3 regions of the Mesorhizobium sp. WSM4976 genome follow, and region 1 is predicted to be linked to each of the others. Evidence: riboswitches for the same ligand, from Rfam matches in the RefSeq annotation. Region 1 holds a riboswitch; each other region holds the start of a gene.

Evidence for each region. A riboswitch is a leader RNA that binds a small molecule or an ion and turns the genes downstream of it on or off. The one in region 1 is predicted to bind thiamine pyrophosphate.
Region 2: another riboswitch for thiamine pyrophosphate. It lies ahead of P9272_RS30670 (YkoF family thiamine/hydroxymethylpyrimidine-binding protein); the one in region 1 lies ahead of thiC (phosphomethylpyrimidine synthase ThiC).
Region 3: another riboswitch for thiamine pyrophosphate. It lies ahead of thiB (thiamine ABC transporter substrate binding subunit); the one in region 1 lies ahead of thiC (phosphomethylpyrimidine synthase ThiC).

What each region holds. Positions count from the first base shown of each region.
Region 1 covers NZ_JARTVT010000044.1:1,101-11,059, reverse strand. Annotated here, with positions in the region: gene P9272_RS33345 (hydroxymethylpyrimidine/phosphomethylpyrimidine kinase) at 1-645, opposite strand, end outside; gene P9272_RS33340 (thiamine phosphate synthase) at 636-1,241, opposite strand; gene P9272_RS33335 (thiazole synthase) at 1,238-2,011, opposite strand; gene thiS (sulfur carrier protein ThiS) at 2,013-2,210, opposite strand; gene thiO (glycine oxidase ThiO) at 2,179-3,180, opposite strand; gene thiC (phosphomethylpyrimidine synthase ThiC) at 3,177-5,012, opposite strand; TPP riboswitch at 5,116-5,232, opposite strand; gene P9272_RS33315 (hypothetical protein) at 5,550-5,813, opposite strand; gene P9272_RS33310 (metallophosphoesterase) at 6,305-7,642, shown strand; gene P9272_RS33305 (hypothetical protein) at 7,645-9,711, shown strand; gene P9272_RS33300 (hypothetical protein) at 9,708-9,959, shown strand, end outside.
Region 2 covers NZ_JARTVT010000033.1:54,151-64,109, forward strand. Annotated here, with positions in the region: gene P9272_RS30610 (exopolysaccharide production repressor protein) at 1-191, opposite strand, end outside; gene P9272_RS30615 (DUF1236 domain-containing protein) at 460-1,398, opposite strand; gene P9272_RS30620 (DUF1236 domain-containing protein) at 1,650-1,949, shown strand; gene P9272_RS30625 (hypothetical protein) at 2,169-2,390, shown strand; gene P9272_RS30630 (DUF982 domain-containing protein) at 2,528-2,875, opposite strand; gene P9272_RS30635 (DUF1236 domain-containing protein) at 3,117-3,416, shown strand; gene P9272_RS30640 (hypothetical protein) at 3,513-3,755, shown strand; gene P9272_RS30645 (DUF2934 domain-containing protein) at 3,863-4,120, shown strand; gene P9272_RS30650 (porin) at 4,417-4,917, shown strand; gene P9272_RS30655 (porin) at 4,936-5,436, shown strand; gene P9272_RS30660 (hypothetical protein) at 5,598-5,807, opposite strand; gene P9272_RS30665 (hypothetical protein) at 6,008-6,352, opposite strand; TPP riboswitch at 6,557-6,669, shown strand; gene P9272_RS30670 (YkoF family thiamine/hydroxymethylpyrimidine-binding protein) at 6,660-7,268, shown strand; gene P9272_RS30675 (ABC transporter permease) at 7,299-8,228, shown strand; gene P9272_RS30680 (ABC transporter ATP-binding protein) at 8,225-9,001, shown strand; gene P9272_RS30685 (ABC transporter substrate-binding protein) at 8,994-9,959, shown strand, end outside.
Region 3 covers NZ_JARTVT010000011.1:79,810-89,768, reverse strand. Annotated here, with positions in the region: gene P9272_RS15245 (ABC-F family ATP-binding cassette domain-containing protein) at 1-866, opposite strand, end outside; gene P9272_RS15240 (thiamine diphosphokinase) at 877-1,521, opposite strand; TPP riboswitch at 1,651-1,756, shown strand; gene thiB (thiamine ABC transporter substrate binding subunit) at 1,800-2,810, shown strand; gene thiP (thiamine/thiamine pyrophosphate ABC transporter permease) at 3,085-4,701, shown strand; gene thiQ (thiamine ABC transporter ATP-binding protein) at 4,698-5,486, shown strand; gene P9272_RS15220 (M48 family metalloprotease) at 5,640-7,109, shown strand; gene P9272_RS15215 (caspase family protein) at 7,226-9,178, opposite strand; gene P9272_RS15210 (RNA polymerase factor sigma-32) at 9,346-9,959, opposite strand, start outside.

The DNA.
Region 1 (9,959 bases):
ACCTGTTCCGCGCATCGATATAGCAAGGCGCGGCGTGTCGAAGTGGATGGGTTCATGATCGGAGCGTAACAGAATATCGGCCGATCGGGGACCCGACGCGTGCCCACCCTTGATCAGCAGGGCCTGAGGGCCGACGGCCTGCAGTCTTTGTCCTTGTTGGAGCGCACCGTCCTCATCCGAAGCCGGTTCGGAACCAGTAAGGAGCGCCAGTTCAGGAAGGTTGGGCGTGACAATGCAGCAAAGCGGCATCAAATCGCGCTTCATGGCAGCGATAGCGCCTGCTTCCAGAAGTGCGCGGCCTGAGGTGGAGGCCAGCACAGGGTCGAGTACTGCCGGCACTTGCGGAAATTTGCGCAGCACTGCGGCAACGGCAACAATGATCTTGGCAGTCGCCAGCATGCCGATCTTGATTGTGGCTACGTCGTTGGCCTGTAGCGCGGCACACATCTGATTGGCCACCATGCTGGGTGGCGAATGATGGATTTCGATCACGGCGTCGTGCGTTTGCACCGTTAGCGCTGTGACGGCGAGACAGGTGCGCACGCCAACGGCAGAGATCGTCTCGATGTCGCGTGCTATTCCAGCACCCCCGCTGGAATCTGATCCGCCAACGACAAGCACATGCGGTTCTCGTCTCATCGCCATCGGTCCGTCTTTTCGATCCATTCTCGCGTGCGCGCTTCGGGGTCGAAGCTCAACGTGATGTCCGTGACCACTGCGGCGCTGTTGGCGCCGGCCTCAAAGACGCCGTCGAGGCGGTCGGGGTTGAGGCCGCCGATGGCGACCAATGGGATCGGCGCCACCCGCCGCTTCCACTCGCTGATCCGCTCTAGCCCTTGCGGTGCCCACTTCATTTTCTTCAAAGTGGTGGGATAGATCGGACCGAGCGCGACATAGTCGGGCTCGGCAAACATGGCCGTTTCCAGCTCGACATGATCATGCGTGCTCAATCCGAGCCTGACGCCCGCTGCCCGTATCCTCGAGAGGTCGGCCGTTTGCAAATCCTCCTGGCCCAGATGCACGAAATCGCAGCCTTCCTCGATTGCCAGGCGCCAATAATCATTGATGATGAGCTGGCTTTTGTGTTGGACACACCAGGCCTTCGACTTGCGGATCTCCGCGCGCAGCCCGGTTTCATCCATGGTTTTGATGCGAAGCTGAATCAGCTTGACGCCGAGCGGCGCCAACCTTTCGATCCAGGCGGCGCTGTCGACGATCAGGTAGAAGGGATCGAGCTTCATGAAAAAACGGCCCTGCCGACCATCGGTGTCGATGGCACGGCGACGTCGCGCGGTTCGAGCATTCCCGAACTGAACGCCTCACGACCGGCGTCGACCGCCTTACCGAAAGCACGCGCCATGCCGACCGGATCTGCCGCCTTGGCGACCGCTGTGTTCAGGAGCACGGCGTCAAAGCCGAGTTCCATGACGGTGGCCGCGTGCGACGGCCGTCCGAGCCCCGCATCCACAATCAGCGGGACGCCAGGGAAATATCCGCGCATCGAGCGCAGCGCCGTCATGTTGACCGGTCCCAAGGCGGAACCGATCGGTGCGCACCACGGCATCAGGACCTTGCAGCCCGCTTCCAGCAGCCGCTCGGCGACAACGAGATCGTCGGTGGTATAGGGGAATACCGCAAAGCCGTCCTCGCACAGGATGCGGGCGGCTTCAACCAGACCGAACACATCCGGCTGTAGCGTGTCGTGATTGCCGATCACTTCGAGCTTGATCCAGTTGGTGCCGAAGACCTCGCGCGCCATTTTCGCGGTGGTGACGGCTTCCTTGACGGAGAGGCAGCCGGCGGTATTGGGCAGGGTTCTGGCGCCCAGCGAGCGGATCAACGACCAGAATTGTTCGCCGGCCCTACCGCCCGCCATCTCACGCCGCAACGAGACGGTCACCACCGACGTGCCCGATGCCTTGACTGCATCGGCAAGGATGGCCGGCGAAGGATACTGAGCCGTGCCGAGAAGCAGGCGCGACGAAAGCTCGGTTCCATAAAGCTCCAACATGCTAGCCGCCCTGCATGGGCGAGAGGATTTCGATCCGGTCGCCGTCGCTCAACTGGAACTCCGCGCGGTTGGCTTTGTGCACGAGGTCGCTGTTGACGGCGGTGGCGAGCCAATCGCCCTCATAGTCGAGCGCGGCAAGCAACTCGGCCAGCGTGGTGGCGGCAATCTCACGCGCCTCGCCGTTGACCATCAGTTTCATGAGCATGCTCCTTGGTTCTGTCTTGACTGAAAACCAGGTCGGCAGCCTGGCGCGCCATGGCGGGGGCGAGGAGAAAACCGTGACGATAAAGACCGTTGATCGCGATGATCTCACCGTCTGTTTCGACGCGTGGCAAATTGTCGGGAAATGCCGGACGGACACCCACACCGGTTTCAACGATCTCGGCCTCACCAAAGGCCGGATGGAGGGCATGGGCGGCGCCCAGCAGCTCCATCATGGAACGCGCCGTCACCGGTCCGGCGCTCTGGCTTTCAATCATCGTCGCTCCGATCATGAAACGGTGATCGGTGCGCGGCACGGCATAAAGCGGAAAGCGTGGATGAAGCAAACGGACCGGCCGCGACAGCGAGACATCAGGCGTGCGAAGGATCAGCATTTCGCCGCGAACACCGCGCAGCCTGTCATCGGCCGCTGCCATTCCCATGCAGTCTATCTGACGGGCGAATCCCGAAACAGGCCGGGCGTCGCAGCCGAAGTGGAATTTGACACCCATGGTCGCAAGCTTGTCATGAAGTGCCGCCATCGCCGGGCGTGGGTCGAGGTGAGCCTCGTCGGGGAAGAGCAATCCACGCCGGAAGCGGCCGGCGAGGTCGGGTTCCAGGAGCGCAATTTCGTTTTCATCGACGCGCCGATGCCCTGACGTGCGACTGGCGAACCGGTCAAGCTCACCGGCATCACGCGGCGCGGCCACGACCAATGTCCCGGCCCGTGTCACCTGACCCGACAGCACCGCATCCCACCAGTCGGCAGCATCGCGTCCGAGATCCAGCACCGGCTGCTCCGCGCTTTCGCGCTCGCACCATGGCGCCAGCATGCCGCCGGCGAACCACGACGCGTTGCCACCAAGGCCATGCCGCATCTCGGCGACGGTGACCGTCGCGCCGCGGGCGGCGAGTTCGAAAGCGACGGTGAGGCCGGCAACGCCGGCCCCTTTGACGAGCACCCTCATGATGGTTTGGGAGCCTCTGGCACGACCGGTACGCCAGTCTCGTCCGCCTGCATGTAGAGATCGCCGCCCTCCCGGTATTTTGCCGCCATTGCCGCCATGCCTTCCTTCTGGGCCTCGGCACGGATGTCGTGGGAAATGCGCATGGAGCAGAATTTCGGCCCGCACATCGAACAAAAATGTGCCAGCTTGTGCGCCTCCTTGGGCAAGGTCTGGTCGTGGAAGGACCGTGCGGTTTCGGGGTCGAGCGACAGGTTGAACTGGTCCTCCCAGCGGAACTCGAAGCGCGCGCGCGAAAGGGCATCATCCCTGGTTTTCGCTGCCGGATGGCCCTTCGCCAGATCGGCTGCATGGGCGGCTATCTTGTAGGTGATCACGCCAATCTTGACGTCGTTGCGGTCGGGAAGGCCGAGATGCTCTTTCGGCGTGACGTAGCAAAGCATTGCGGTGCCGAACCAGCCTATCATGGCGGCACCTATCCCTGAGGTGATGTGGTCATAGCCCGGCGCGATGTCGGTCGTCAGCGGCCCCAACGTGTAGAACGGCGCCTCACCGCACACTGCGAGCTGCTTGTCCATGTTCTGCTTGATCTTGTGCATGGGGACATGGCCCGGGCCTTCGATCATCACCTGGCAGTCCTTTGCCCAGGCAATCTTGGTGAGTTCTCCAAGTGTTTCCAGTTCGGCGAATTGCGCCGCGTCGTTCGCATCGGCGATTGAACCGGGACGAAGGCCGTCGCCGAGCGAGAAGGAGACGTCATAGGCTCTGGCGATGTCGCAGATCTCCTCGAAATGCTCGTAGAGGAAGCTCTCCCGGTGATGGTGCAGGCACCATTTGGCCATGATCGAGCCGCCGCGCGAGACGATGCCCGTGACCCGGTCGACGGTCAGCGGGATGTAGTGCAGCCGCACGCCGGCGTGGATGGTGAAATAGTCGACGCCTTGCTCGGCCTGCTCGATCAGCGTGTCGCGGTAGACCTCCCAGTTCAGATCCTCGGCGATGCCGTTGACCTTTTCCAGCGCCTGATAGAGCGGCACCGTACCGATCGGCACCGGCGCATTGCGCACGATCCAGTCGCGGATGTTGTGGATGTTGCGGCCGGTCGACAGGTCCATCACCGTGTCCGCGCCCCAGCGGATAGCCCAGACCATTTTTTCGACCTCTTCGGCCATCGACGATGTGACAGCCGAGTTACCGATGTTGGCGTTGATCTTGACCAGAAAATTGCGACCGATGATCATCGGCTCGCTCTCGGGATGATTGATGTTGGCGGGAATGATTGCGCGCCCGCGCGCCACCTCGTCGCGCACGAATTCGGGTGTGACGAAATCTGGGATCGCCGCGCCGAAGGCTTCGCCGTCGCGTTGCAGCTTGCCGCGCATCACCTCGCGGCCGAGATTCTCGCGGATGGCTACGAACTCCATTTCTGGCGTGATGATGCCGGCGCGCGCATAGGCAAGTTGGGTCACCGCCTTGCCCTGCTTGGCCTTGAGCGGCCGATTGCGTATCGGAAATTCCGGTGTCAGGCGCTCGCCGGTGGCGAATCCATTGTCTTCCGGCCGGACGTGGCGGCCGTCATAGGCTTCGACATCGCCACGCGCCGTGACCCATTCGTGGCGAAGCCGGGCAAGGCCTTTTTCGATGCTGGTTTCGACTGATGGATCGGTGTAGGGGCCGGACGGATCGTAGACGGTGACGGGCGGTTCGCCGGCCGTCGGATGGACGGAAATCTCGCGCATCGGCACCCTGATCTGCGGGTAGAGGACGCCGGGCTTGTGGATTTTCCGCGAGGCGGGCAGTGGTCCCGTCGATACGGCGGGGGTGAGGGCATTCATCGTGAGGCTCCTTTGCTCATGCATTGGAGACCCAGTTCTGTGCCGGAAGGATGAAAAGACGCTTCTGTAGACCTGCTGCAACAGGACCTCGGGCGTAAACTCCCGCAAAGCGCTTGCACCGTCCCTACGCCAGTATGAACTGGATCAGGTTCAACGGGTCACTGCGCCGCGAAAGCCAGCAGTATCTCAGCCCCTTGCCGGGACTCCCCTGGTGAATGCCTTAGGTTGAACGGGCTGACGCTATCTTGTCAAGCGCATTCGGGCGCCTTCGGCCGGTGGCGACGACCGGCGGCCAGCCGGGCGGAGAGCTCGCGCATGCATCGGGGACAAGTCACGCCCCGTAGACCGGGGCTGAATGGCCAAAGCCTCATTCGCTTCGTGAAGGATGGAGAAACTGTATTGGCCATGTGCGCGTATCGACCAAGTAGCTCAGGCGGTCACGGATGTGGTTATTCTGGTCGAAGGTGACGAACGGCCTTGGGGGTCACCTCCTTTAGGATTCAGAGGTTGGAAGACGGCTTCTCGCGATCACGGCCATCAGGAAATACCTGTCTTCGGCTCAACCTCGACATGGCGTCCGATCGACCGCAGATATACAGCTATCTCGTTCATGAGATGATCGCGTTCGCCGTAGATTTCAGCAATCCTACGCAGCTGTGGCTCGACGGCCCTCCGTTGCGCTGGCGTGAAATCAGCATCGCCAAAGACGTATCCCAAGTTGCCAATCGCGCAAATTTTGCAGCCGGCGTCCACAACTGCTTGTACGAATGCCGGAATGTCTTTTTCTTGCATGGTCTTCATGTCGAACCTCTCGTGAATGGCGTGCTTGCGCCCCAATCTGCCTTTTCAGCGTGTCCTCTGGGCGGCGCAAGCCCTGAGCGTGACTGTGCACGGGCAACCTCGACTATCCCATCTGCCACGCTCTTTAGAATCGGTGGGGTCTGGTGATCGCAGGCTGGGCCACTCAAAAGCCTGCAAGAAGAAAGTCATGGCGACCATTGCTCAAGATCGCAAGGGTGCGTGCAAGACCTTCCGTTGGCAGTCATGCACGCTCGCTCAGAGATAGTCCGGCCGCGGAAATTCTCCCTTATTCGTAAGAAAGCTCATTGAGCAACTGGGCATTGAGCAACTGGGTCTCACGTCACGGGTCTCGTGTGCTTCACAGCCGAAAAATAGCCGCCGTGGCAATTCTCGAAAAGTGCAGGCTACCTCGTTAAGGACACTGCGGATGATCGTTCGCGCTTGGCAAAAGCGAACGGATTAGTCTATGGCTCTCGGCAGGGGGGCGAGTTATGCGGCGGGTGCGAATCCTTCAAGTAGGCGATATTCACTATCCGGACTGGCATCCTTCCTCTAGCAACATCGATGCCAAGGATAGCAAGTTCGCTCCGAAAATAACGCAGAAGCTACGCGCGTCTTCGCTGCGTGCCGTCTTGACGAAACTTCGGCGGCTGACGACTTCGAAGCCCTTGGATTCGATCGCCTTCATGGGGGATTTCACGAGCCGTGGCGACAAGACCTTCATTGCTTCGGCATTCCAGCATTTCACGTTGCTCTGCCGCGCACAGGGACGCAGTTCAAAGGCGCTTCCGTTGATATTCGTACCGGGAAATCACGATGTGAACCGTGATGACGCGCGCGAACTTGGACCGACTGAGAAATTCAGCGAAATGGCGAGTTTAGCCGCCCGCTTGGGTTGGCAGACCGTTCCCGTGGACCAACCCGTGCACTTCAGACTTCCGACAGGATCCGCAGGCGCAAACTTCATCCTCGTCAACACAGCGATAGGCAGTTGGGAGCTTCAAAACCTTCCCGCGTTCCTTCGTGATCGTCTCGAGGCACTCAGTCCTTCTACAGAGCCTCTAGATCTCGGCTCGCCGGACATCTCGGGACATTCGCCCGCGACACCTCCCAGCGATCCAGACAAGGAGGCGTCCGACGACGAGTATTACGGTCAGATGGACACGCCATACATCTCGCGTGAGATGCTTGCAGGCCTACAGGAATTGCTCCAGCAGCCCGACATGCGTTACGGCATCATAATCGGCCATCACAATCTGCTGCCACAAAAGACTCCGCGCATTACGCCATACGCGGAGATGCTCAACAGCGGATTTGTCAGAACTCAGCTGCTGCAGGGCAACAAGCCTATCGTCTACCTGCATGGACACATACATGCTGATCCGGTCGAGATCGTCAACGATCCAAGGTTTCCGGACGGCAAATTGATCTGCATCTCAGCACCAGAGATACAGTCAGGTTTCAATGAGCTCGTCTTCTTCACGACCGATCAGGGAGAGCTCGTCGGCATCCGACTTATACCCTACCGCACCAATGTCGCCGACGGGACGGTCATGGAAGGCGAACATTGCTTTATTTCGACCATGTCCAACGGCAAGGCCTTTCTGAACAACGACACGTTTGACCTGCTGCGCCGACTGCGCGACCATGCCACCAGGCGCGGGAATGGGTTACTCTTCTGGGACGAGATCACTGAGATTGCTGCCTCCGCCGAGCTCGGGCTAGATCTGGAAGACTCTCTTCTGATGCTCCAAGCGGCGCGCTTCATCGAGATAGACGGCCTCACCAAGGCAAACTCGGCTTGGCGCATTAAGGTAAGGGACGAATAGCGATGGAGAATCCGTTCGGCCCCAACAGGATCGAGTACGAAAGCCGCCCGATACTGTGGTTCAGTCAGAAGTCGGCGTTGATTTCTGCCGCCGCCAAGCCGGTCTTCGTCGCAGGGACGAGAGGCAGCGGCAAGACCAGCATTCTTCGCTCGCTTTCCACAGTCCATATTCTTGAAGACAAAAGTCTCTCGGACCAAGTCGGCAAGCTCGCTTGGTATGGCGTCTTCTTCCAGCTCAATGAGACATTCTCGCCCCTAATCGACAACGCCGTTCTGAACCTCATTCCGGAGCGGATACGCTTCGACACGGCCGCCGTGATCCCGCGGCAATTCGTAATCTTCTCTCACTATCTGGAGCTGAAGATAGTCGAACGCCTGCTCGAGAGCATCGGCCAGCTCAGACGCGACGGCCACTTGAAATACCGGGCCTCCGAAGATAGGGACGTCGCCCTGGCACTGCATCGCGAAGTGCTGCACTTCATACCCCAACCTGCCCGTCTCGACTTCTTCAGCATCGATGAGCTGCGGGGTGGGATAACCCGGTACGTCGACGAATGCTTCAACGCGTTCTTCTTTGCCGCCGATGCCGGAGCGACCGGCTTCAGAGCAACAGACCCTGGCGCGATCATTAACAAGGTCGCGACCGCGATCACTCCACTTTTAAATGGCCCATCTTTCGCCGGTGACAGGGCGCCCTTCTTCAAGATACTGATTGACGACTGTGAAGCACTGACACCGCTCCAACAGCAGTTCCTGAACACCTTGGTGAGAAAGACGCGCGGCAACGTGAAATGGGTCCTCGCCTACATCGGCGGCCTCTACGACACGATCCGGACGATCATACCCGGCCAGTCGCTCTCGAATGCTGACCGGGACGTCGAGAATCTTGATTCAGTCGATCCGAGGGAGTTCGCCACGCTGTGCGAGAACGTGTCGTCGCTTCGGCTGTACTATGCGCTTCCTGACCATCTGCGGAGTGATCTCGAGCGCAACGATGCGCTCAGCGCGTTTTCGCTCAAAAACCGGCTGGGGCGGCTTTCCGTCAATGACATCATCGAGCGGGTTATCATATCGGGTCATTCCGAGGGCAGAGAAGAGCTTGTGGCACTTGCTGATGCAGCACGTGAATTCCTCTCCGTGAATTTGAGGACGGCGGATCAGCAGCAATTCCTTCTTGATCGAAAAGCGCGCCCTTATGCCGAAGGGCTGGCGCTCGCGCTCATGAACCCGGAAATTAAGCGCCGGCCCATGAGCAAGGCGGATGCTTCAAATCTGAAGAGGTCGATCGCCCGGAAACAGGGATGGGCTTTTCTGAAAGCGTGCCAGATGCTGCGTCTGCATGACTACCCGTACGTAGGGCACCAGATCATCACATCATTGAGCGACGTCTGTATACGCGATTTCCTTGATATAATGGGAGAGATCTTCCGCCGCAGTGTTCCGAGTTCCAGTGATCCACGAAAACTGGTGGAATTCATCAACTCGGATTTACAGATTCATCTCGAACAGCAGAGACAGGCTGTGAACGCCGCCTCTCAACGGAAGCTTGATGGACTTCAGGCGCTTTCACATCCGTACGAAGAAGAGAGCGTGCGCATGGTGCGGGCGTTGGGTTACCTGACCGCTCGCCTCCAGACAGAGTTTGCCGAAGAAAATGCTCTAGGAACGACAGAGAGAGGCATTTTCAGGGTTGATCTAAAGGAAATGCGCTCGCTGGTGAACCGACTGGAGCAACCCAGCGGAAAACTGGACGAGGTCCTGCGTCGGGCGGAAAGGGATGGGTTTATCCGGGAGGTCTCCGCCGCCGGCAACTTTGAGGTGGACCGCGCCGACCCCGCATCGAAGGAGATGATGATCAGATTGCATCGGCGATTTGCACCTTACTTCGGGTTCTCCTATCGCGGCCCGTACGAAATCAACACAATCCCTGCGGCGCGGATGGTCGACCTGCTTTTTACCAGGCATCGGCTCCCAGAAGACTGGGCCGACTCGGTGTTTAAGGAGCTCGTCGCGCGGCCCGCACTCAAGACCGAATTCCAGCACTCGCTTTTCGAGAGCGATCTCGAATGACCGCTTCAACTGTCGAGTATCGAGTCTTCGGCCATCTGGCCGTCACCGAGAAGGCGAGAGATGCAGGTACCTGCGAAACGATGGAGGCAGATATCGCGATCGTCGCGCTTGGATGGGAAACGCGTTTCGCCGCGTTCGAAAACCATCTTGACCTGAAGGTCGGCAAGATCGTGGTTCTGGACTTTGCTCTGAAGGAAGCGAACGTCCCAGCCGTCGAAGAAAACCGGCGAAAGCTCATCGCTATGGGT
Region 2 (9,959 bases), on a different contig from region 1:
AGAATAACCGCGGCAAGGACCGTCCAGCCCAATGCCGCCCACATCGATCCCGTGGACATGAATGTCCAGCCGAGGATCACCAGAAGCGTCGCCGCCATTCCCACAAGAAACTGCGGAAAATACATTTGCCCAACCGAGCGCCGCGACCATGTCCAGTCGTCGACGATCTCGCCCATATCTCTACCCGTCATGACCCTTGCACCTTTTCCGGGGGGACCGCAAGCTTGAACAATCTGCCCGCGGCCCGGCCGCACCATCGTCCGCACCGACAGGGACCAAGGATGCAGGACTTCCTTGTAACAACCGGCAATTGCGCCGGATCGTTCCATGGCCGGCGGCATTCAAGCAGCGCCTTATGGACCGCGTCGACGACGGGCGGCGATACTTGTAAGGGCAACGACGGCCGGACGAAAAAAAGACCCGCCGAGGCGGGCCTTTTTTGTCTTCATGCTGTCCTTGTCAGCTCAGGATCACGACGATCTTGTAAGTGTCGGGGTCGACAATGACGATGCGTCCATCGGCCAGCACGAAATACTCGTAGGATTCATAGGCAGGCACGATCTTGACGATGCGAGCCGGCAGGCGGTGCAGGCGGATCTTGTGCCGCGGCACCTCGACGCCGACTGAAATGTCGAAGTTGACGTCGCGAACCGGCTCGACATGGGTTTCATGAATGACCTGCGTGATCTGCGTCCTCTGCTCCACCGTCACGTTGTTGATCGAGGCCGTCTTGTTCTGGTCGGTCTCGACATTGGTGTTGCCCTGGGCATTCTGCTCGGTCTTGGTGCCGGTGTTGGTCTGAGCGTTCTGCTGGGTCTGCATCTTGGTGGTGCCGCCCTGGGCATTCTGCTCGGTCTGCGTCTTGGTGGTGCCGCTCTGAGCATTCTGCTCGGTGGTGGTGCCGGTCTTGCCCTGAGCCTGCTGTTTCTTCTTAAGCGTGGTGTTGTCCTGGGCATTCTGCTCGGTGCTGGTGCCGGTCTTGCCCTGGGCGTTCTGTTCCGTCTGCATCTTGGTGGTGCCGCCCTGAGCGTTCTGCTCGGTGTTCGTGCCGGCCTTGCCCTGGGCCTGCTGCTTCTTCTTGAGCTGCGTGTTGTCCTGGGCGTTCTGGTCGGTCTTGGTGCCGGCCTGGCCCTGGGCCTGCTCATCGGTCTTCATCTTGGCCTTGCCCTGGGCCTGCTCCTGCGTGTTGGCGCCGGCCTTGCCCTGGGCGTTCATTTCGGTTTTCGATTTGGTCTCGCCCTGGGCCTGCCCGCCTGCCTTGCCGCCTTTCTGGCAATCGGCCGTGCCGGCCGCGCAATTGTTGTCGCCGCCGCTTGGCTGCGCGGATTGGGTTTGCGCCATCGCGGCGCCGCAACTCACACTGAGCGCGATCATGCTTGTGATCAGCAGGTGTTTCATTGGATTTCTCCTCGGAAAGTCGGTCCCTTCGCATGGGTAACCCCGCCCGAAACGCATTGTTCCGAAATTGCTGAAAGGGGCGAAAAGGTTGGTTTTGCGGAACACGGCGGCATCAATCTTTGCAGGCGGCGGTCCAAATTTCGCAGGAACAACGCCAGGCGATTGGCGTTACGACAATGCCGACCCGCTGTGGAAAATCGCAGGCGCAGCATCAAGGCGATTTGAGCCAATCCACATAGGAGAGACGAACAATGAAAATGCACTTCACCTCCGCCGCCGCCGGCTTGCTGCTTCTTGCCGGCATCGGAGCCGCCGCCGCGCAGGATGTCGTCATCGCGCCGGAGCAGGAAACCGTCATCAAGGAGTATGTTCACAAGCAGCCGCTGGCTTCGGTGAAGGTTCCGGGCGTCGAGTTGAACATCGGCAGCACGGTTCCCGACACGGTCGAACTGCACGAGGTGCCGAACGTCAAATACCGTTACGTTGTCGTCGATAACCGGACAGTGATTGTCGACCCTGGCACTCGCAAGATCGTCAAGGTGCTCGATTAACCGATAGCACGCCGCAATCAGATGGCCCGTCGCCAGTTCCGGCGGCGGGCCATTAACCGATTTTTATTTTGTTACCATACGCTAACGGAACCTTCCCGCCGCGCTTGAGTTAGCGGCTCTGGGCCCACGCTGTCTCATAGACAACACAAATCATTGGCAGGGTGGAGATTCGGGCGGCGGCGAGCAGATACGGGCGGGTCTAGGAGGAGTTTGACCAACATGTCGAAACGAGAAGTCGCAACATCCCGGTCCCTCGGGATGCGCGTCGCCGATCTCAAAGCCAGGATGCGGGACGCCCGGATCACCGACCATGAGATGAAGGCCTTCCAAAAGGTCGCGGCCATCATGGGGGGCGGCGAAGGCTCCCTACGAATCGATGCGGACGACCTGATCGCCGCGTCCTTCGTCACCGAGGCGCTTGGTGAATCAACGTCGACCTGAGAACGGCTGCCAGCCGAAAACCCGCGATCGATCCAGTCGACCGTCAGCCGCCGGCCGGCGGTCCGCGGACGCACTCGTCGGGATATTGTCGGCCAGACCCTGAAACGTGCCGGCAAGGCCAATGCGCACCGGCGCTGTCAGTGCGCAGGCCGCTGCTGCGCCCGGCTTTCGCGTGCCCTGCTGCGTCTGATCTTGGCCTCGCGCAACACCGCGACCGGATCGGCCCCGGTCCACTCGATACCCGCCTTCTTCGCGAAGACCAGGAACGCCTGGCGCGCCTTGTCGAGATCGATCTCTCCGGCCCGCGCCGCCTCGCAGGCGCGCAACGCCGTTGCGTGGCTTTCGCCTCTCGAGGCCGTCGGCCATTCCTTGAGAAAATTCTGCATCTCGGTGAGTGAGGCGATCTCGCGCTTGAAGCCGGCGCCAACGGCGATCGCCACGGGGGCGCGAAGTTCGATGTCGCTTCTGATGTAACCTTCTTGCATGACGGCGGCGCCCTTTGGAGTTCAAAGTCTTGGGGAGTTTCAATGCCTTCCAATGCAGAGCCGATGCGAAGGTTCCGCCACCTCAATTAGTCGTCGCTGACGGAACAACACCTCGCCGAGCACGTTTGCCCCGGGAGCTCAACTATTCGACTTGCCGATGTTTCCGCCCCCCGCGGAGGCAGGGCGGAGCTCGTCAAGACGCGATCCGCAGGATCGTCGTGAACGCAACAGGAGAGAAACGATGAAAACCACCCTCATTCCAGCTGTCGCCGGCCTGGCTTTGATGGCCGGCATCGGCATCGCGGCCGCGGACGAGGTGATCGTCACCCCCGAGCAGCAGACCGTGGTCAAGGAATATGTCCACAAGCATCCGATCGCCTCTGTCAACGTGCTCGGCCTCGAGCTCGGCGTCGGCTCGACCGTGCCCGACACCGTCGAGTTGCAGCAGGTTCCGGACGTCAAGTATCGCTATGCGGTCGTCAACGACCACACGGTGCTGATCGATCCCGGCACGCGCCGCGTTGTCCAGGTGATCCAGTAACATCTGGCGCCTGAAGAGCCCGACCCCAGCCGGATGCTTCGGTGAAGGATAGGGCTCTTCTCGCATCGAGGCACAAGGCCTAGGATAGGCAGCGGTTTGGGAGGCAACGAAGCGGAAGGAGTCGTTGCCATGCATCATCCACACGTCGAATCACCTGACATCGCTCGGCAGGTCGACAAGCTGTTGGCCGAGCACAGGACTGGCCTGTTGTCCATGCAGGAGGCAATTTCCCTGCTGCGCAAGCGCACGGGCACCGACCGCTCTGACGCGGATTTAGCCGGATTGATCACAAAGAAGGCAGCGCATCTCGGCATCGGAGTCGTCACCGACGGACACTGAGCGAATTTGCCGCCTAAGTCGGTCGCATGTGCGTGATACCGAAGACGCCGCGTCAAAATTCCGCTAGTGTTCGCGCCGGGGAACCCATCCAACCCTAGGAGGCGACAGTGACGGACGACAGGCACGAACGCATTCGCCAGCGCGCGCACGAGATCTGGGAGCAGGCCGGCCGGCCCGAAGGCGCTCATATGGAGCATTGGGACCAGGCGGTCGCCGAGATCGACGCGGCAGGCAAGCCGAAGGCGAAGAGCCCGAAGACGACGGCCGCCGCCAAGGCCGAGAAGCCTAAAGCCGCCAAGGCGGAGAAGCCCGCCAAGGCCCCCGCCAAGGCGAAGGCGGCGGCGAAACCCAAAACCAAGGCCTGAATCGGTTCGGCGGCCGCGCCGCCGCCGGGTCACCCCGACAACGATGTCCGACAATGACCTGACGTGGGAGGCCACGGCCGGCCGTTTGGCAGGAAGACGCTCGAACTCCCGTTGAAGGCCGCCGATTCAATAAGTTTAGGTAATCTACTGTTGCTCCTTGGCACCAGATTGAATTTAACCAGAATACTCCCGGTAAAAGTCAGGTATTGGCCCGGAGCCAGCCGTTGACGCGGTGCGGAGCTCAATGGTGGTCTCACGCGAGGGCTTTCTCAATCCAATTCCCGGGGGACCACGGTATGCAGGGCATTCATCGTCTTGTTTCATTCGCATTTCTGGCAGCGGCAAGCGGCTTTCCGGCGTCGGCGCTGGCCAAGCCGGTCGAGTATGTCAAGGTGTGCACGCTTTATGGCGCGCAATACTACTACAGTCCCGGCACCGATACCTGCATCAATGCCAATACCGGCGAGACGCGCCGCTTGACCGAAGACGGCGTGGTTGTCGGCAAGACGGCGCTGGCGAGCAAGGTCGACGACATCGACGGCCGCATCCAACGCGCCTTCGAGGGTGCCTCGGTGGCGTCGGCGCTGACCAGCCCGGACCTGGTACAGGGCGAGCATTTCGGCGTCCGCGTCAACTGGGGCAATGCCGGTCAGTCCAATGCCATGGGCCTCACCGGCGCGGCCGTGCTGGGCGAGGGGTTCATGCCTGGCGGCAACGGCCGGCTGGCCGGCGCCGCGGGCGTCGCCTTCTCCGGCAAGACGGTCGGCGGCAATGCCGGCCTGCAGCTGACCTGGTAAGAGCGGCCGGGGGGCATCATGTTCAGATATTTCCTTGCGCCGGCCATTCTCGGCGCGGCAACGTTGCTTGCGTCGCCATCCGAGGCGGCGGTCGAATATGTCAGGGTCTGCTCCGCCTACGGTCCCAACTACTATTACAGCCCGGGCACCGACACCTGCATCAATGCCCAGACCGGCGTGACCAAACAGGAAGTCGACAATGGCCAGGGCGGGACGACGACGGTCACTGGCAAGACGGCATTGGCCGCCCAGGTCGATGACATCGACAATCGCATCACCCGCGCCTTCGAGAACGCCTCGATCTCGGCCGCGCTCGCCGCGCCCGATCTCGTGCAGGGCGAGCATTTCGGCCTGCGCGTCAACTGGGGGAATGCCGGCTATGCAAATGCCTTCGGCATCACAGGCGCCGCCGTGCTGAGCGAAGGCTTCGCCCACGGCGGCCGACTGACCGCCACGCTTGGCATCGCCTTCGCCGGCAGCCAGGTCGGCGGCAATGCGGGGCTCCAGTTCAGCTGGTAGGAAGGTCAAGAAAAGGGAAGGTGCGCCGCCGAACCGCTAGAGCAATTCCAGGAAAAGTGTGGGCGGTTAGGCTCGGCGCCTTCGCCGTAGCCTTCCGCCCGGATTTGCTCCAAAACAAACGGATGGAGCGGATCGCCGTTTCCGTGCAACGGTGAAACGCTCTAGCGCCCACCCTGCTTCCTGGCGTATTGCGCGACGGCGCAGAGAAGGGCAAGTGCCGCGGTATCGCAGGCGGCCCGCGACGGCGACGGACCCTTGGCGAAAAGGACCGCATCCGCCACCGGAATCGTCAGTCCGTGCCTTCTGGCAAATGAGGTGACTTCGTAGGGCTGATCCTCGGGCAGTGCGCCGATGTCGATTTGCGGTTGCATCAAACATGTTCCTCCCTGGTATGCGTCTATTCCCTCCTTCGCCCGGGAGGAATTAACGCCCGGCCGCTCACCCGCGTCCACCAATTGGCGATTGTGTGAAACGATGCATTTGCCGGAGCGGCGAGCCGAGGTTGCAGCCGGCTGGTTGAAGGGTCCGCGGCGCGGGCTCCTTCGGTCGCCCGCACGGGAGAGGGGAGCTCTCACCAGGCGTCGCTCGACCGGGCGAACCTCACCCCCGCCGCGATCATCGCGCTTTCGCACTCGCTGATCAGCCTGAGGTTTCGCAGATACCGCGCCACCGTTTCCGGCAGCCAGGCGGCGCAGGCTTCGACATAGGCGCGGCCGTGCACCAGCGCGCCGGTCGACAGCCGCTCGTCCTTCTCGGCGATCACTTTCAGATATTGCCGGATGAAGCGGATGTCGTCGGCGATGTCCTGGCTCGCCATGCGCCAGGCGCCGGCGAGGCGCTCGCGCTCGGCGAGCGGCAGCGGCGACAGCAAAGGGCAGGAGAGGTCGGCGAAAGCGGCATGGTTCGCGGTGTTCAAGCAAATTCCCTCAAAGGAAATATCGTACTTTATGTACGAAACATCGTCAAGCGAAGTTCGTACAATTTGAACGATTGGCGGTTATAAGAAATTCGCGGAAATCTTATAACCGTCGGCATCTCCCCCTAGGGGGAGATGAGACTCGTGGCCCATTGGTTCCCGCAAAAAACCGCTTCCCCAACCCGGCAAACAGTGCTTTAACGCGCCCATCCACAGGGGTGCTCCGTACGGTCGGGGCTGAGATGGTGGCGGCAAGCCTCCGGACCCTAAAGCTGATCTGGATAATACCAGCGGAGCGAGGCGGGCCATGTTTTCCGGCGCACAGATTTCCCTTTATCCCATGGCCGACGATTTCGTCGGCGTCATCCTTGGCGCGCTCGGCGCGCTCGACCCTTACCGCGACAGGCTGAGGATCGAGACCGACGACATCTCGACGCTGCTGGTCGGGCCGCCCGAAGTGCTGTTCCCGGCCATGCGCGACCTGTTCGTCGCGGCGGCCAAAAGCGGCAAGCATTGCGTGCTGTCGGCCGCCGTCTCGCGCGGCTGCCCCGGCGAGCCGGACGATCCGATCTGCCGCTCCGACGAGATCGGCGGCCCGGCGATCCCGCTCGACGAGCGCAAACGCGCGGCGCTCGGCGCCGTGCGGTCGACGCCTTCGACCGACCAGGCGGTGGCGGCGCAATTCTCGCTCTATGTGATGGGCACCGGCGACCACATGGACGAGATCTATGGCTGCATCGATTTCCTGAAACAGTCCGGCGTGTTCGACCGTTCCAAGAACTTCTGCACCAGGCTGCGCGGCGACGCCGGCGCGGTGTTCGCCACGCTCAACGAAGCCTTCTGCCGCTTCGGCCCCGGCGCGGGCCACGTGACACTCGACATCACCATCTCGGCCAACAGCCCGACCGCGGTTTGAGCCCAAGCTCAGGCTGTCGAGGTAGATGCTATGGCTGTTTCATTCGATCTGCTGGGCGGGGGAGAGAACTCCGCATCTGATCCTATCCCGGAAGAGGGACGGGGTCCTTCGGCGATTGGCGAAAGCGGGCGCGACAGCCAATCTCCCCCACAAGGGTGGAGATCAGCCTTCACGCGAGCCTTCGCCAGGTTCTTCCCCGCCGCCCTCGCATTCGCCCTGCTCCTCCTCGTCTGGGAATTCTACGCCCGTCTCGGCGGCATCGCGCCCACCGTGCTTCCCGCGCCGTCCGGCGTGCTGGAGCAAGCCTGGGAAAACCGCGCCGCACTTGCCGAAAACACGCTTCCCACCATCCGCGCCACGCTTGCCGGCTTCGCCTGCTCGCTGATCGCCGCCTTCGCGCTTTCGGCCCTGGTCGATTTCTTGGCCCCCCTGCGCCGCGCGCTGTTTCCGCTGCTGATCGCCAGCCAGACCTTGCCGCTGGTGGCGATCGCGCCGCTGGTGGTCTTGTGGTTCGGCTTCGGGCTGTTGCCGAAGATCCTGTTGGTCGCGCTGGTCACCTTCTTCCCGATGATGGTGGCGCTGGTCGAAGGCTATGCCGCGACAAGTGCGGAAATCAGCCAGATGCTTGCCGCCATGGGAGCAGGGCGCTGGCGCATATTCTGGCTGGCGCGGCTGCCGTCGGCGCTGCCCTATTTCTTCGCTGGACTGCGCATCTCCATCACCTATGCGGTGGTCGGCGCGATCTTCGCCGAATATGCGGGCGCCGCGAAGGGGCTGGGCATCTACATGCTCAGTGCCAAGAACAACTTTCGGCCCGATCTCGTGCTTGCCGCCGTTGCAGTCAGCTCGGCGCTGACACTGGCATTGTTTGGTCTGGCCGTCGTGGTGCAGCACCTCGCCATGCCTTGGGAGAGGGCTGGGCGCAACCGCAAGGCCGAAGCCTCCGAGCGCCGGTCATGACCCGGCTCCAGCTCCGCGACGTGCGAAAAAACTTCGGCGCGCTCGAGGTCCTGGCCGGCGTTTCGCTCGATGTCGGCGCGGGTGAGTTCGTGTCGATCCTAGGCCCGTCCGGCGCCGGCAAGTCGACGCTGTTCCAGCTCCTCACGGGCGCGATCCGGGGCGAGGGCGAGATGCGCTTCGACGGCGCGCCGCTCGATGGCGCCCGCTTCGCCTTCATGCCGCAGCGCGACGCGCTGATGCCGTGGCGGCGCGTCATCGACAACGCCACGCTGGGGCTTGAAGTGCAGGGCATGAAGCGCAGCACGGCGCGCGAGCGCGTGGCGCCCCTGTTCGCCGAGTTCGGCCTTGCCGGCTTCGAGCGCGCCTGGCCGGCCGAGCTTTCCGGCGGCATGCGCCAGCGCGCGGCCCTGCTGCGCACCGTGGTGCAGCAGCGCGACATGCTTTTGCTCGACGAGCCTTTCGGCGCGCTCGATGCGCTGACCCGCGCGGCCATGCAGCGCTGGCTCGAAGGCATGTGGCGAAGCCACCGCTGGACCGCACTGCTGATCACCCATGACGTGCGTGAGGCGGTGCTTCTATCCGACCGCATCTACGTGCTTTCGGCGCGGCCCGCGCGCGTGGTGCGTGAGGTGGCCGTGCCGCTGCCGCGTCCGCGCACCGAAAGCGCCGCGCTCGCCCGCGAGGCGGCGGCGATCGAGGCCGGCATCCTCGACACGCTGCTTGGCCAGCCGACCCCGATCAACGACCACCTGATGGAGAACCGAAATGATTGACCTTACCCGCCGCCAGGCGCTGTTCCTGGCCGCCAGCCTGCCATTCGCCGGGGCCGCCACGCGTGCCCGGGCAGCCGCGCAAAAAATCACTGTCGCGCTCGACTGGACCGTCAACACCAACCACATCGGCCTGTTCGTCGCCCGCGACAAGGGCTTCTACAAGGATGCCGGGCTCGATGTCGAAATCCTGCCCTATGGCGACACCGGCTCGGGCACGCTGGTGGCCAACCGTGTCGCCGATTTCGGCATTTCGGGGTCGCTCGGCCTGTTCACGCAAAAGAGCGCCGGCGCCGACCTGAAGGCCGTCTATGCCGTCGTCCAGTCGGAAACCGGCCGCGTCGTCTTCAACGCCGACCGTGCCGCCATCAAAAGCCCGAAGAATCTCGACGGCCTCACCTATGGCGGCTTCGGCAGCGCCTGGGAGAACGCGCTGTTGCAGACCATCATCCGCCATGACGGCGGCAAGGGCGATTTTTCCACCGTGACGCTGGGCACCTCGGCCTACGAGGCGCTGGCCAATGGCGCGGTCGACTTCACGCTAGAAGTCTCGACCTGGGAAGGCGTCGAGGCCGAGCTGAAAGGCTTGAAGCAGCGCAGCTTCCGCTACGCCGATTACGGCGTGCCGGACGAGCACACCACGCTGATCGTTTCCAGCAACGCCTTCCTCGCCGCCAATCCCAAGGCAGCCGCTGCCTTCGTCCAGGCGACGCGGGCCGGCTATGCCTTCGCGGCTGATCACGCGAAGGAGGCGGGCGAACTGCTCGTCGCCGCCAACAAGGATACGCTCACCAACCCGGCGCTGATCGACGCGTCGCTGAAGGCGCTGAACGATGGTCATTTCCTGAAAAGTGCTGCCGGCGCCATCGGCACCATGGACAAGGCGAAGATGGAAGCGATGGGCGGGTATCTGTTCGCCTCGGGGATCCTGCTCGATGGCAACGGCAAGGCGCTGAAGGAG
Region 3 (9,959 bases), on a different contig from region 1:
TCGATGCCCTTGGCCTCGACCACCAGCTTGCCGGATTCCGCGGCGTCGCTCGCCACCATGGTAGCGGTGCCTTCGGCGCCGCGATGGCCGCGAAAACGCTGGCGCATCGTCTGCAATTCGCCGAGACGGCGCATATTGCGCTTGCGCCTCGCGGTCACGCCGTAGCGCAGCCAGTGCTCCTCGCGCACGATCTGGCGGCCGAGCTTGTGCTGCTCGCGCTCTTCCTCCTCCAGCACCTGGTCGCGCCATTCCTCGAAATGGGCAAAGCCCTTGTCCAGCCGCCGCGTCTGGCCGCGATCGAGCCAGACGGTGGCGCGGGTGACGCGCTCCAGAAAACGGCGGTCGTGCGAGATCAGAATGACGGCGGACGAGGTGCGGGCAAGCTCCTCTTCCAGCCATTCGATCACGGAAAGATCGAGATGGTTGGTCGGCTCGTCGAGCAGAAGGATATCGGGTTCGGGCGCCATGACACGGGCAAGGGCGGCGCGCCGCGCCTCGCCGCCGGAGAGATCGCCCGGCTTCTCCTCACCGGTGAGGCCGAGATGTTCCATCAGATAGGTGGCGCGATGCGGATCGTCGGCCGGGCCGAGGCCGGCCTCGACATAGGCACGCACGGTGGCGAAGCCGTCCATGTCCGGCATCTGCGGCAGATAGCGGACCGTGGCCGAAGGCTGGCGGAAGACTTCGCCGTCCTGCGGCTCGACCATGCCGGCGGCGATCTTGAGCAGGGTCGACTTGCCCGAACCGTTGCGGCCGACCAGCGCAATCTTCTCGCCGGCGGATGCGCTTAGCGCCGCGCCGTCGAGCAGCGGGGTGCCGCCGAAGGTCAGTTTAATGCCGTCGAGATTGAGAAGTGGCGGCGCCATGTCTGGAATGTCAGCTTTCGGGAAGAGGATAGGGGTGGGCCAGAAGCAGCGCCCGGCCGCGCTCCAGCGCTATGCCAAGCCGCCCTCTGACTTCGTTGGATATAGTGAGCGAGGAGCCGAACGCCACCTCGACGTGGTCGAGCGGCCATTTCGCGCCGGTAACCGTCAGGCCTGCGAGCTCGGAGAAGCCGAGCACCGAAAACAGGGTGCCGTCCGCATAGTCGAAGGCGGCGCTACCCGGCAAAACGGGAACACCTTCCTGCGCGCCGCTTGTCAGCAGAACGGTCGTGCCCGCCTCGGCCAGTCGCACGGCGAGCGCCAGATGCAAGGAAGCATGGTCGGCGCGCTTGCCGCCGAAGGCGCCGGCCAGCACGAGGCTCGTGGCGCCGCGCTGGAGCGCTTCCGCTATGGCGAGCTCGCCATCGGTCATGTCCTTCTCGGCCGGGAAGACTTTTCGTGGGACGGAGGCCAGATCTTCGGGCAGGTTTGCCGGCACCGAGTCGAAATCGCCGACCCAGAGTTCCGGCATGAGCCCAAGCGTGCGGGCATGGCCGATGCCGGCATCGGCGGCGATGACGCGCGAACCAGCGATCTGGCGTTCGAGCCGGGGCGTGCGGATAAGCTCGCCGCCAAGCAGGATGGTGAATGTGCCCATGGCCGTCGCCCTTACCAGCCCTCCAAGTGAAACGGAAGCCGGATGCGCCGCGCTTCGGTTCCTGCCCGGACCATTAGCTGCCCGGCAAACTTCCGCTTGCGCGCCGCTTCGGCCGGGCCTATCTGTCGAGGCGCTCTAACGGGGTGCCGGACATTATCCGGCTGAGAGGCAATCAAGCCAACCCGCTGAACCTGATCCGGTTTGTACCGGCGGAGGGATTAGACGTTTCGGACCATCCGGCGCCTCAATTCCTTGTCACACGAACGAAGGAGGCGCCGATGCGCGCGATACTGTCCCGTCTAGTTCTGGCAACAGGCCTTGTTTCGCTTCTAGCCGGCGTTGCGCCTGCCGCGGCCAAGGACAAGCTCACCGTCTACACCTATGAAAGCTTCACCGCTGATTGGGGGCCTGGCCCGGCGGTGAAGAAGGAATTCGAAGCCGAATGCGGCTGCGACCTCGAATTCGTCTCGGTGGCCGACGGCGTCGCCCTACTCAACCGCGTCAAACTGGAAGGTGCCGGCACCAAGGCCGACGTCGTGCTCGGCCTCGACACCAACCTGACGGCGGACGCCAAGGCGAGCGGCCTGTTCGCGCCGCATGGCGAAATCTCCGGCATCAATGTGCCCGGCGGCTGGAAGGACGACACTTTCGTGCCGTTCGACTACGGCTATTTCGCCGTCGTCTATGACACGCAGAAGCTAAAAGTCCCGCCGAAGAGCCTCAAGGATCTGGTGGAAGGCAGCGGCACCGACAAGATCGTCATCCAGGATCCGCGCACGTCGACGCCCGGCCTCGGTCTGCTGCTCTGGGTGAAGTCGGTCTATGGCGACAAGGCGCCGGAGGCGTGGGCCAAGCTCAAGACGAAAGTACTGACGGTAACGCCGGGCTGGAGCGAGGCCTATGGCCTGTTCACCAAGGGCGAGGCGCCTATGGTGCTCTCCTACACGACCTCGCCGGCCTATCACATGGTGGCCGAGAACACCGAGCGCTACCAGGCGGCCTCTTTCGAGGAAGGCGAGTACTTGCAGATCGAGGTTGCCGGCGTTACCACAACGGGCGCCAAGAACCCGCTGGCGCAGAAATTCATCGCCTTCATGACCGGGCCGAAATTCCAGGACATCATTCCGGAGACAAACTGGATGTTCCCGGCCGGCAAGACCGACAAGCCGCTCAACCCGGCCTTCGACAAGTTGGTCAAGCCGACCAAGACGCTGCTGTTCAACCCGGCGGACGTCGCGGCTAACCGCAAAGCGTGGGTTGATGAGTGGCTGGCGGTGATGAGCAAGTAGGCCCGCTTTTAGCGTAAGATGATCGCTCTACGGCGCCCCCCTTTGTCCTGCCCATCCTTCGCAGCAGCTGCGCCGCGGCTACGGAGGGCAAACCGGACATCTCCCCCACAAGGGGGGAGATTGGCAGCTTCACCGGCGGCGGGCGATTTTCAACGTTGGCGATTGGCGAAAGCCGGCGCGACATCTGATCTCCCCCCTTGTGGGGGAGATGGCCGGCAGGCCAGAGGGAGGCGCGAAGGAACGCGACGTTGGCTGAATTCCAGCAAGGCGCAACGTGCAGCCGCGTCCTGACTCCCGCGTCACCGCCGGCGTCATCGCCCTTGCTGCCATCGCTGGGCTCATCGGTGGCGCGTTTGCCGGCCTCATGCTCGAAGGCGCACAGGACCTCTCCGGGGCCTATGCGGCTTTCGACGGTTATCTGTTTCGCGTCGCCCGCTTCACGCTCTGGCAGGCGCTGCTGTCGACGCTTCTGTCGGTCGCGCCGGCACTCCTGGTTGCACGTGCTTTGTCGCGGCATCCGGCCTTTCCAGGTCGCCGCCTGATCCTGCAGCTATTCGCCGTTCCGCTGGCGTTGCCGGCGATCGTCACCGCGCTCGGCATATTGGCGCTCTACGGCCGCGCCGGTTACTTTGCCGGCGTCTTCGCCGGGCGCGGCGGCGGAGAGTGGCCCGGCATCTACGGTCTCTCCGGGATCCTGGTCGCGCATGTCTTCTTCAACCTGCCCTTGGCCACGCGCCTGTTCCTCGAGGCGCTGGGCACCATTCCCGCCGACCAGTGGCGGCTGGCGAGCCAGCTTGGGATGGGCGCCCGGCCGGCCTTCCGGCTGATCGAATGGCCGGTGCTGCGCGCGGCATTGCCGGGCGTCGCCGGGCTGGTTTTCATGCTCTGCATCACTTCCTTCACCATCGTGCTGACGCTGGGCGGGGGCCCGGCTGCGACGACGCTGGAAGTGGCCATCTACCAGGCGCTGCGCTTCGACTTCGATCCGGCCCGTGCGGTGGTGCTGACGCTGCTGCAGATCGCACTGACGTTCGTGGTGGTCGCAGCGCTCACGCGGCTCGGCGCCAACACGGTCGGCGACGCCAATCTGCCGGTCGCGCCGCGCCGCTACCTTTCGGCTGGCCGGATCGAAAGCCTGCTGAATGCCGGCCTCATCGCGCTCGCCCTGCTGTTCGTCGCCGGACCGATGGTGGCGACGGTGGTTTCGGGCCTTCAGGCCGACCTCGGCAGATTGGCGGGCGAAGAGGCGGTGCGCCGCGCCACGCTCACCAGCGCCGGCCTCGCGTTGCTCGCGGCACTGCTCAGCGTGTCGCTGTCGCTGGCATTGATCGCGGCGCGGCGCGCATTGGCTTTGCATCGCCGTGCGGGCAGTGCCATGTCGCTGCTCGAACATGCCGCCGACACCGGGGCCGGCTTCGTGCTCGTCGTGCCGCCGATCGTGCTTGGCGCCGGCTGGTTCCTGGCGCTGCGTAGCATCACCGATGTGTTTGCCGTCGCGCCGGTCATGGTCGTCACCGTCAACGCGGTGATGGCAATGCCGTTCGCCATACGCGCCATTCGACCGGCCTATGACGCGGCAAGCGAGCGTCATGAGCGGCTTTGCCTGGCGCTCGGCGTAGCCGGTTGGAGCCGGCTCAGCCTGATCGACTGGCCGTCGCTCAGGCGGCCTTTAGCGACCGGCCTCGCCTTCGCCATGGCGCTGTCGCTCGGCGATCTCGGCGTGATCGCGCTGTTCGGCAGCGATTCTGTGCAGACCTTGCCCTATCTTCTGCTCGCGCGGATGGGCAGCTACCGGACCGCGGACGCCGCGGGACTTGCCTTGCTGCTCGGCCTCGTTTGCCTGATGCTGGTCGTCGCCGCCGATTGGCTGGGGCGGGAAGCGAAGGCATGACATCGACGGACAACGGCATCGCGACAGGGAAGGCGCTGACCGTCACACTCGAAGACGCGTCGTTCAGCTATGGCGAGGCGTCCTTCCGCTTCAATACCGAGTTCGCGGCTGGCAGGATCACCGCGATCATGGGTCCGAGTGGCTCCGGCAAGTCGACGCTGCTCAATCTGATAGCCGGCTTCGAAACGCCCGATACCGGCAAGGTGCTGATCGGCGGCATCGACCTTGGCAACGTGCCGCCCTCGGCGCGACCGGTGTCGATGGTGTTCCAGGAAAACAATCTGTTCGCGCATCTCACGGTCGAAGCCAATGTCGGGCTCGGCCGCTCGCCGTCGCTGAAGCTCGGCGATGCCGATCGCGCCGCCGTCGCCGAGGCGCTGGCGCGCGTCGGCCTGGCCGGCAAGGAAAAGCGGCTGCCGCGCGAGCTCTCCGGCGGCGAGCGGCAGCGCGTCGCGCTGGCGCGGGTGCTGCTGCGCGCCCGGCCCGTCTTGTTGCTCGACGAACCTTTCGCGTCGCTCGGTCCGGCGCTGCGCGAGGACATGCTCGACCTTCTCGCCGGCATCCATGCCGAGCGCAAAATGACGGTGCTGTTCGTCACCCATCAGCCGGAAGATGCGCGCCGGATCGGCCAGGACGTGGCCTTTCTCGATGAGGGCAGGATCGCGGCGACCGGGCCGGCCGACGATTTCTTCGATCGCTCTGGACCGGATGCGTTCAGGCGCTATATCGGCGATCGAGGCGGCACCGTTGCCGGATCACAACATATTGCCCGGAAGCGGACATAATTTACGGTCAAACCGTCAATGGGTGATCCGGCGTTTGCTTGCCTTGTCCGGGGGAGTGTGGCTAGGTCCGGCCATGCTGGTCCGGCGGGGCCGTGATTTGCCGAAATATTTCGAAAGGAAGCCGATCTGTCGACCGGCGTTGAAAAAGTGTGGATGAGGCCACTGGCACGATTTTTCGCGCTGGCGGGCGTCGCCGTGGCGCTGGCCAGCTGCCAGATGTTCACGCCGCCGGACGTGCAGGAGAGCGGCTTCCAGCCTTCAGACAAGCCGATCACCGTCGACAATGTCGTCGCCAACGCCAAGCTCGCCGAAATGGCGAAAGCGCAGCATCCGCGCATTCTCGCTACCTATGGCGGCGAGTATTCGGATCCGAAGCTGGAGCGCATGGTGGCCAAGGTCGTCGGCAATCTGACGGTGGTGTCTGCCAACCCCACACAGACCTACCGCATCACCATCCTCAACTCGCCCAACGTCAATGCCTTCGCGCTGCCGGGCGGCTATCTCTATGTGACGCGCGGCCTGCTGGCGCTGGCCAATGATTCCTCCGAGCTTGCCGCCGTCATCGCGCATGAGATGGGTCACGTCACGGCCAATCACGGCCTGCAGCGGCAGCAGCTCGAGGCCGAGGAGGGGTTGGCGACCAAGGTGGTTTCCGATGTGCTCGGCGACAGCCCGACCGCCAAGGCGGCGCTCATCCGGGGCAAGCTGAGGCTCGCGCAATTCTCGCGCAACCAGGAACTGCAGGCCGACGCCATCGGCATCAAGTCGATCGGCGAGGCGGGCTACGATCCTTACGCCGCCGGTCGCTTCTTGCAGTCGATGTCGGCCTACACGGATTTCCGTTCGGTCAGCGGCGCAACCGACGCCAGCCTCGACTTCCTGGCGACGCATCCCAACACGCCGCAGCGGATCGAATTGGCGCAGCGCCTGGCGCGCAATTTCGGCCCGCCCGGCGTCGGCACGCGCGACCGCGACGCATTCCTCGCCGGTATAGACGGCCTGCTTTATGGCGACACGCCGGAAGAGGGCTATGTGCGCGGCCAGACCTTCATGCACCCCAATCTTGGTGTCTCCTTCACCGTTCCGGACGGTTTCGTCATCGACAATTCGGCGGCCGCCGTCACCGCGACCGGGCCCGGCGACATCGCCATTCGTTTCGACGGCGTGGCGATCGACAAGTCGGTCTCGCTCGCCGATTACATCCGCAGCGGCTGGGTGGCGGGACTCGAAGACACCAGCGTGCGCCAGGAGACGATCAACGGCAACGAGGCGGCGACGGCGCATGCAACCGCGCAAGGCTGGCAGTTCGACATCGCGGTGATCCGCGCCGGCGGGCAGGTCTACCGGCTGCTGACGGCGGCGCCCTCGGCCAGCGCGTCGCTGGATCCGGTCGCGCGCTCGGTCAGCGGCTCTTTCCGTGTGCTGAGCCCGACCGAGAAGGCGGCGCTGAAGCCGCTGCATATCCGGGTCGTCACCGTCCAGGCCGGCCAGACGATGGGCTCGCTGGCCGCACAAATGGTCGGCGTCGACCGCAAGCTCGACCTGTTCAGGGTGCTCAATGCCATGTCGCCGGGCGCCAGCGTGTCGGCCGGCGACAAGGTCAAGATCGTCACGGACAAGTAAGCCCAGAGCGGCCAGAAACCGCTATTGGCCGGGGTTGCTGTCAGGTCGCTGTATTACCGCCGCACCTGGATCGTCGGCGGTCGGCGATAGCAGCATCGCCACCATCGCCGATGCCATCAACCGTTGCTGTTGTCGCCGCTGCCGCGTTCGGGCGGCGAGTGATCGTTGTCGCCGGCATTGCCGCGCCAGGGCACCGGCTCGATTGGCACCAGAGGCGCCTTTGGCGTGGTGATCTTCGGCGGTTGTACTGGTGGCGCGGGAGTGCGGATCACCTTTATCTTCGTGACCACCTTCGTCACCACCTTGGGCTTGCATACCGCGATCGACATTTCACTTCGCCTGGGTAAGAGACCGAGAATGGCCATCGAGTAGGCCTCTTGCCGGTCAATGCCGGCTCTGAGGAAAGCCAAGGCCCGGGCCGCGTCCGCCGGCACGCCATTGCGGCCGTCCCGGAAGATCACCGCAAGGTCCTTGGTGGCATCGACGTGCCCCATGGCCGCCGCCTTGAGCAGCAAATCGAGTCCCTTGGCGGTATCACGCTGGACGCCCACACCATCGAACAAGGCGCGCCCCAAGGCAGTCATGCCGTAGGGATCTCCCTTGTCCGATGCCTGCGCATAGAGGCTGTTGGCTTTGGTCAGATCCGGAGCCGCCCCCATTCCGGACGCGGCGATGTAGCCGAGCTCGTAAACGGCGCGGATGTGCCCCTTGTCGGCCGCTTCCTGGATCGCTTTCGTTGCGTCATCAACCCTGCCCGACGCCAGCAGCGCCCGCCCCAGCTCGTAACGGAAGCGGGCGACATCAGGGTAGGACTTCACCGCCGCCTCGCAAGCCTCGACGGCGCCGCTGCCGATCTCGTTTGGCAACCGGCCCGAGACTACGCCCTGCAGGTCGAGCGGCTCGCCGGCGGCCTGGTCGCAGGGCTCGACGTTCGGCGACAGTTTCACCGTCGCCTGTTTCGCGGCGTTGCCCACGCGGATCTGGAAGCCAACGTCAACAGGTGCGGGTGAGCCGATCTGCGGCTCGTAGCGCAGATTGCCGATCTCAGCGGCCATCAGACTCGATTGCGGCGAAAGCACGCGATCAGGCAGGGACAGCGTCCCGGTCGCCGGGTAGCCCGCAAGTTTGAGGCTGAGGGAGGCATCCTTGGCCGGCAAATCCAGCTTCAGCGGCACGGGGCCGACGCCGACCGGGACCCGGATGTCGCGATTTCCGATCGCTTCGGCGGCAGCGGCGACCTGGATTCCGCGCTCCGCCGTTTGCTGGTCCTGCTCAGCGTCGGGCGGCTGCGCGGGCTGTTCCGTCCCGCGCATCAGCACCACGTCGTCGAGCAGCGACGAATTCTCCCACGGAACCTGCTTGCCGTTGGTCGCCTTGACCACATCGCGGCGCACGGCCGCCATCACCGAACGTATCTCCTGGTTCGGCGCCAGCGCGCGGCGCGAGAAGGCGGACGAGAACGGGCTGAGGTCGCCGGATCCGTCATAGGCTACCGCACCGGGCTCGGTCGCAAAGGCAATCAGCGTGTTCTGCGACCCTGTCACCTGCGCGAGCCCGCTGTCGCCCGCGACGATTAATTGGTCGCGCAGCCAGTAATCCTTGCGCGGGAAAGGATCGTTGCGGCAGGCATCGAGGATGATCATCTGCACCTTCGATCTCGAGCGCAGCTGTCGCAATATGTCATCGACCTTGATGGCCTGGACCTCCATGTCGGCCGCGTCTTTCAGCGACGCATCGACCGGGATCAGGAAATTCTCACCGCCGACCTGAAAGCCATGGCCGGAATAATAGACAACCGCCAGATCGGCACCGTCCGCGGCCGCGAGATAGTTGCGGAACTTCTCTTCGAACTGGAGCCTGGTGAGGTCCTTGGCGGCGAACACCTCGAAGCCGGCCAGCCGGAATGTCTTCGATACATCCTCGGCATCCTTGTCCGGATTCTTGAGGGCCGGGATTTCGCGGTATTGCGAATTGCCTATGACGAGGGCAACCCGTCGATCGGCATGCGCTTCGAACGTCGTGAGACCCACGAGGATCAAGGCTGCAAGGAGCGCGCAGCATCGCAGCATGACAAATCCCCCATATGTATGATCTGGAGGCTTCAAAGAGGCCAATTGCGACGCAATGGTCTGTTAAAGACCTCACAATCCAGCGGTATGGATGACGGAAAATCGCCCCGTTGGCTATATTTTCTTATTTACTAAATACCTATCGCCGGATCGAGGTAGGGTTGGCCTCAGGCGGCTTTCGCCAAAAATTCCGGGTTCTGTTTCACCAGGGCCAGCTTCAGCTTTTCCATGGCGCGGGCCTCGATCTGGCGGACGCGTTCCTTGGAGATGCCGAGCTGTTCGCCAAGCGATTCCAGCGTGGCGCCGTCATCGCTCAGCCTGCGCTCCTCGATGATGCGAAGCTCGCGGGCGTTGAGCGCGCCGAGCGCGCTCTTCAGCCAGACGGCCCGGCGCTGGACATCGATCCGCTCGCCGACGATCTCGTCGGGAAGCGGATCTTCGGAGACCAGGAAATCCATCCGCTCGGCCGCGCCGTTTTCGTCGGCCAAGGGCGCGTTGAGCGAGCTGTCGGGCGAGGACAGGCGCGAATCCATCATGGCCACGTCGGATTCGGGCACGCCGAGCGCCGCCGAGACCTCACGGTAGAGCGAGGCGTTGGAAAGCGGCTCAGCGCCGTGGGCCAGTCGGGCGCGCAAGCGCCTGAGGTTGAAGAACAGCGCCTTCTGCGCCGAGCTGGTGCCGCCGCGCACGATCGACCAGTTGCGCAGGATATAGTCCTGCATCGAGGCGCGGATCCACCAGGTCGCATAAGTCGAAAAGCGAACTTCCCGTGCGGGCTCGA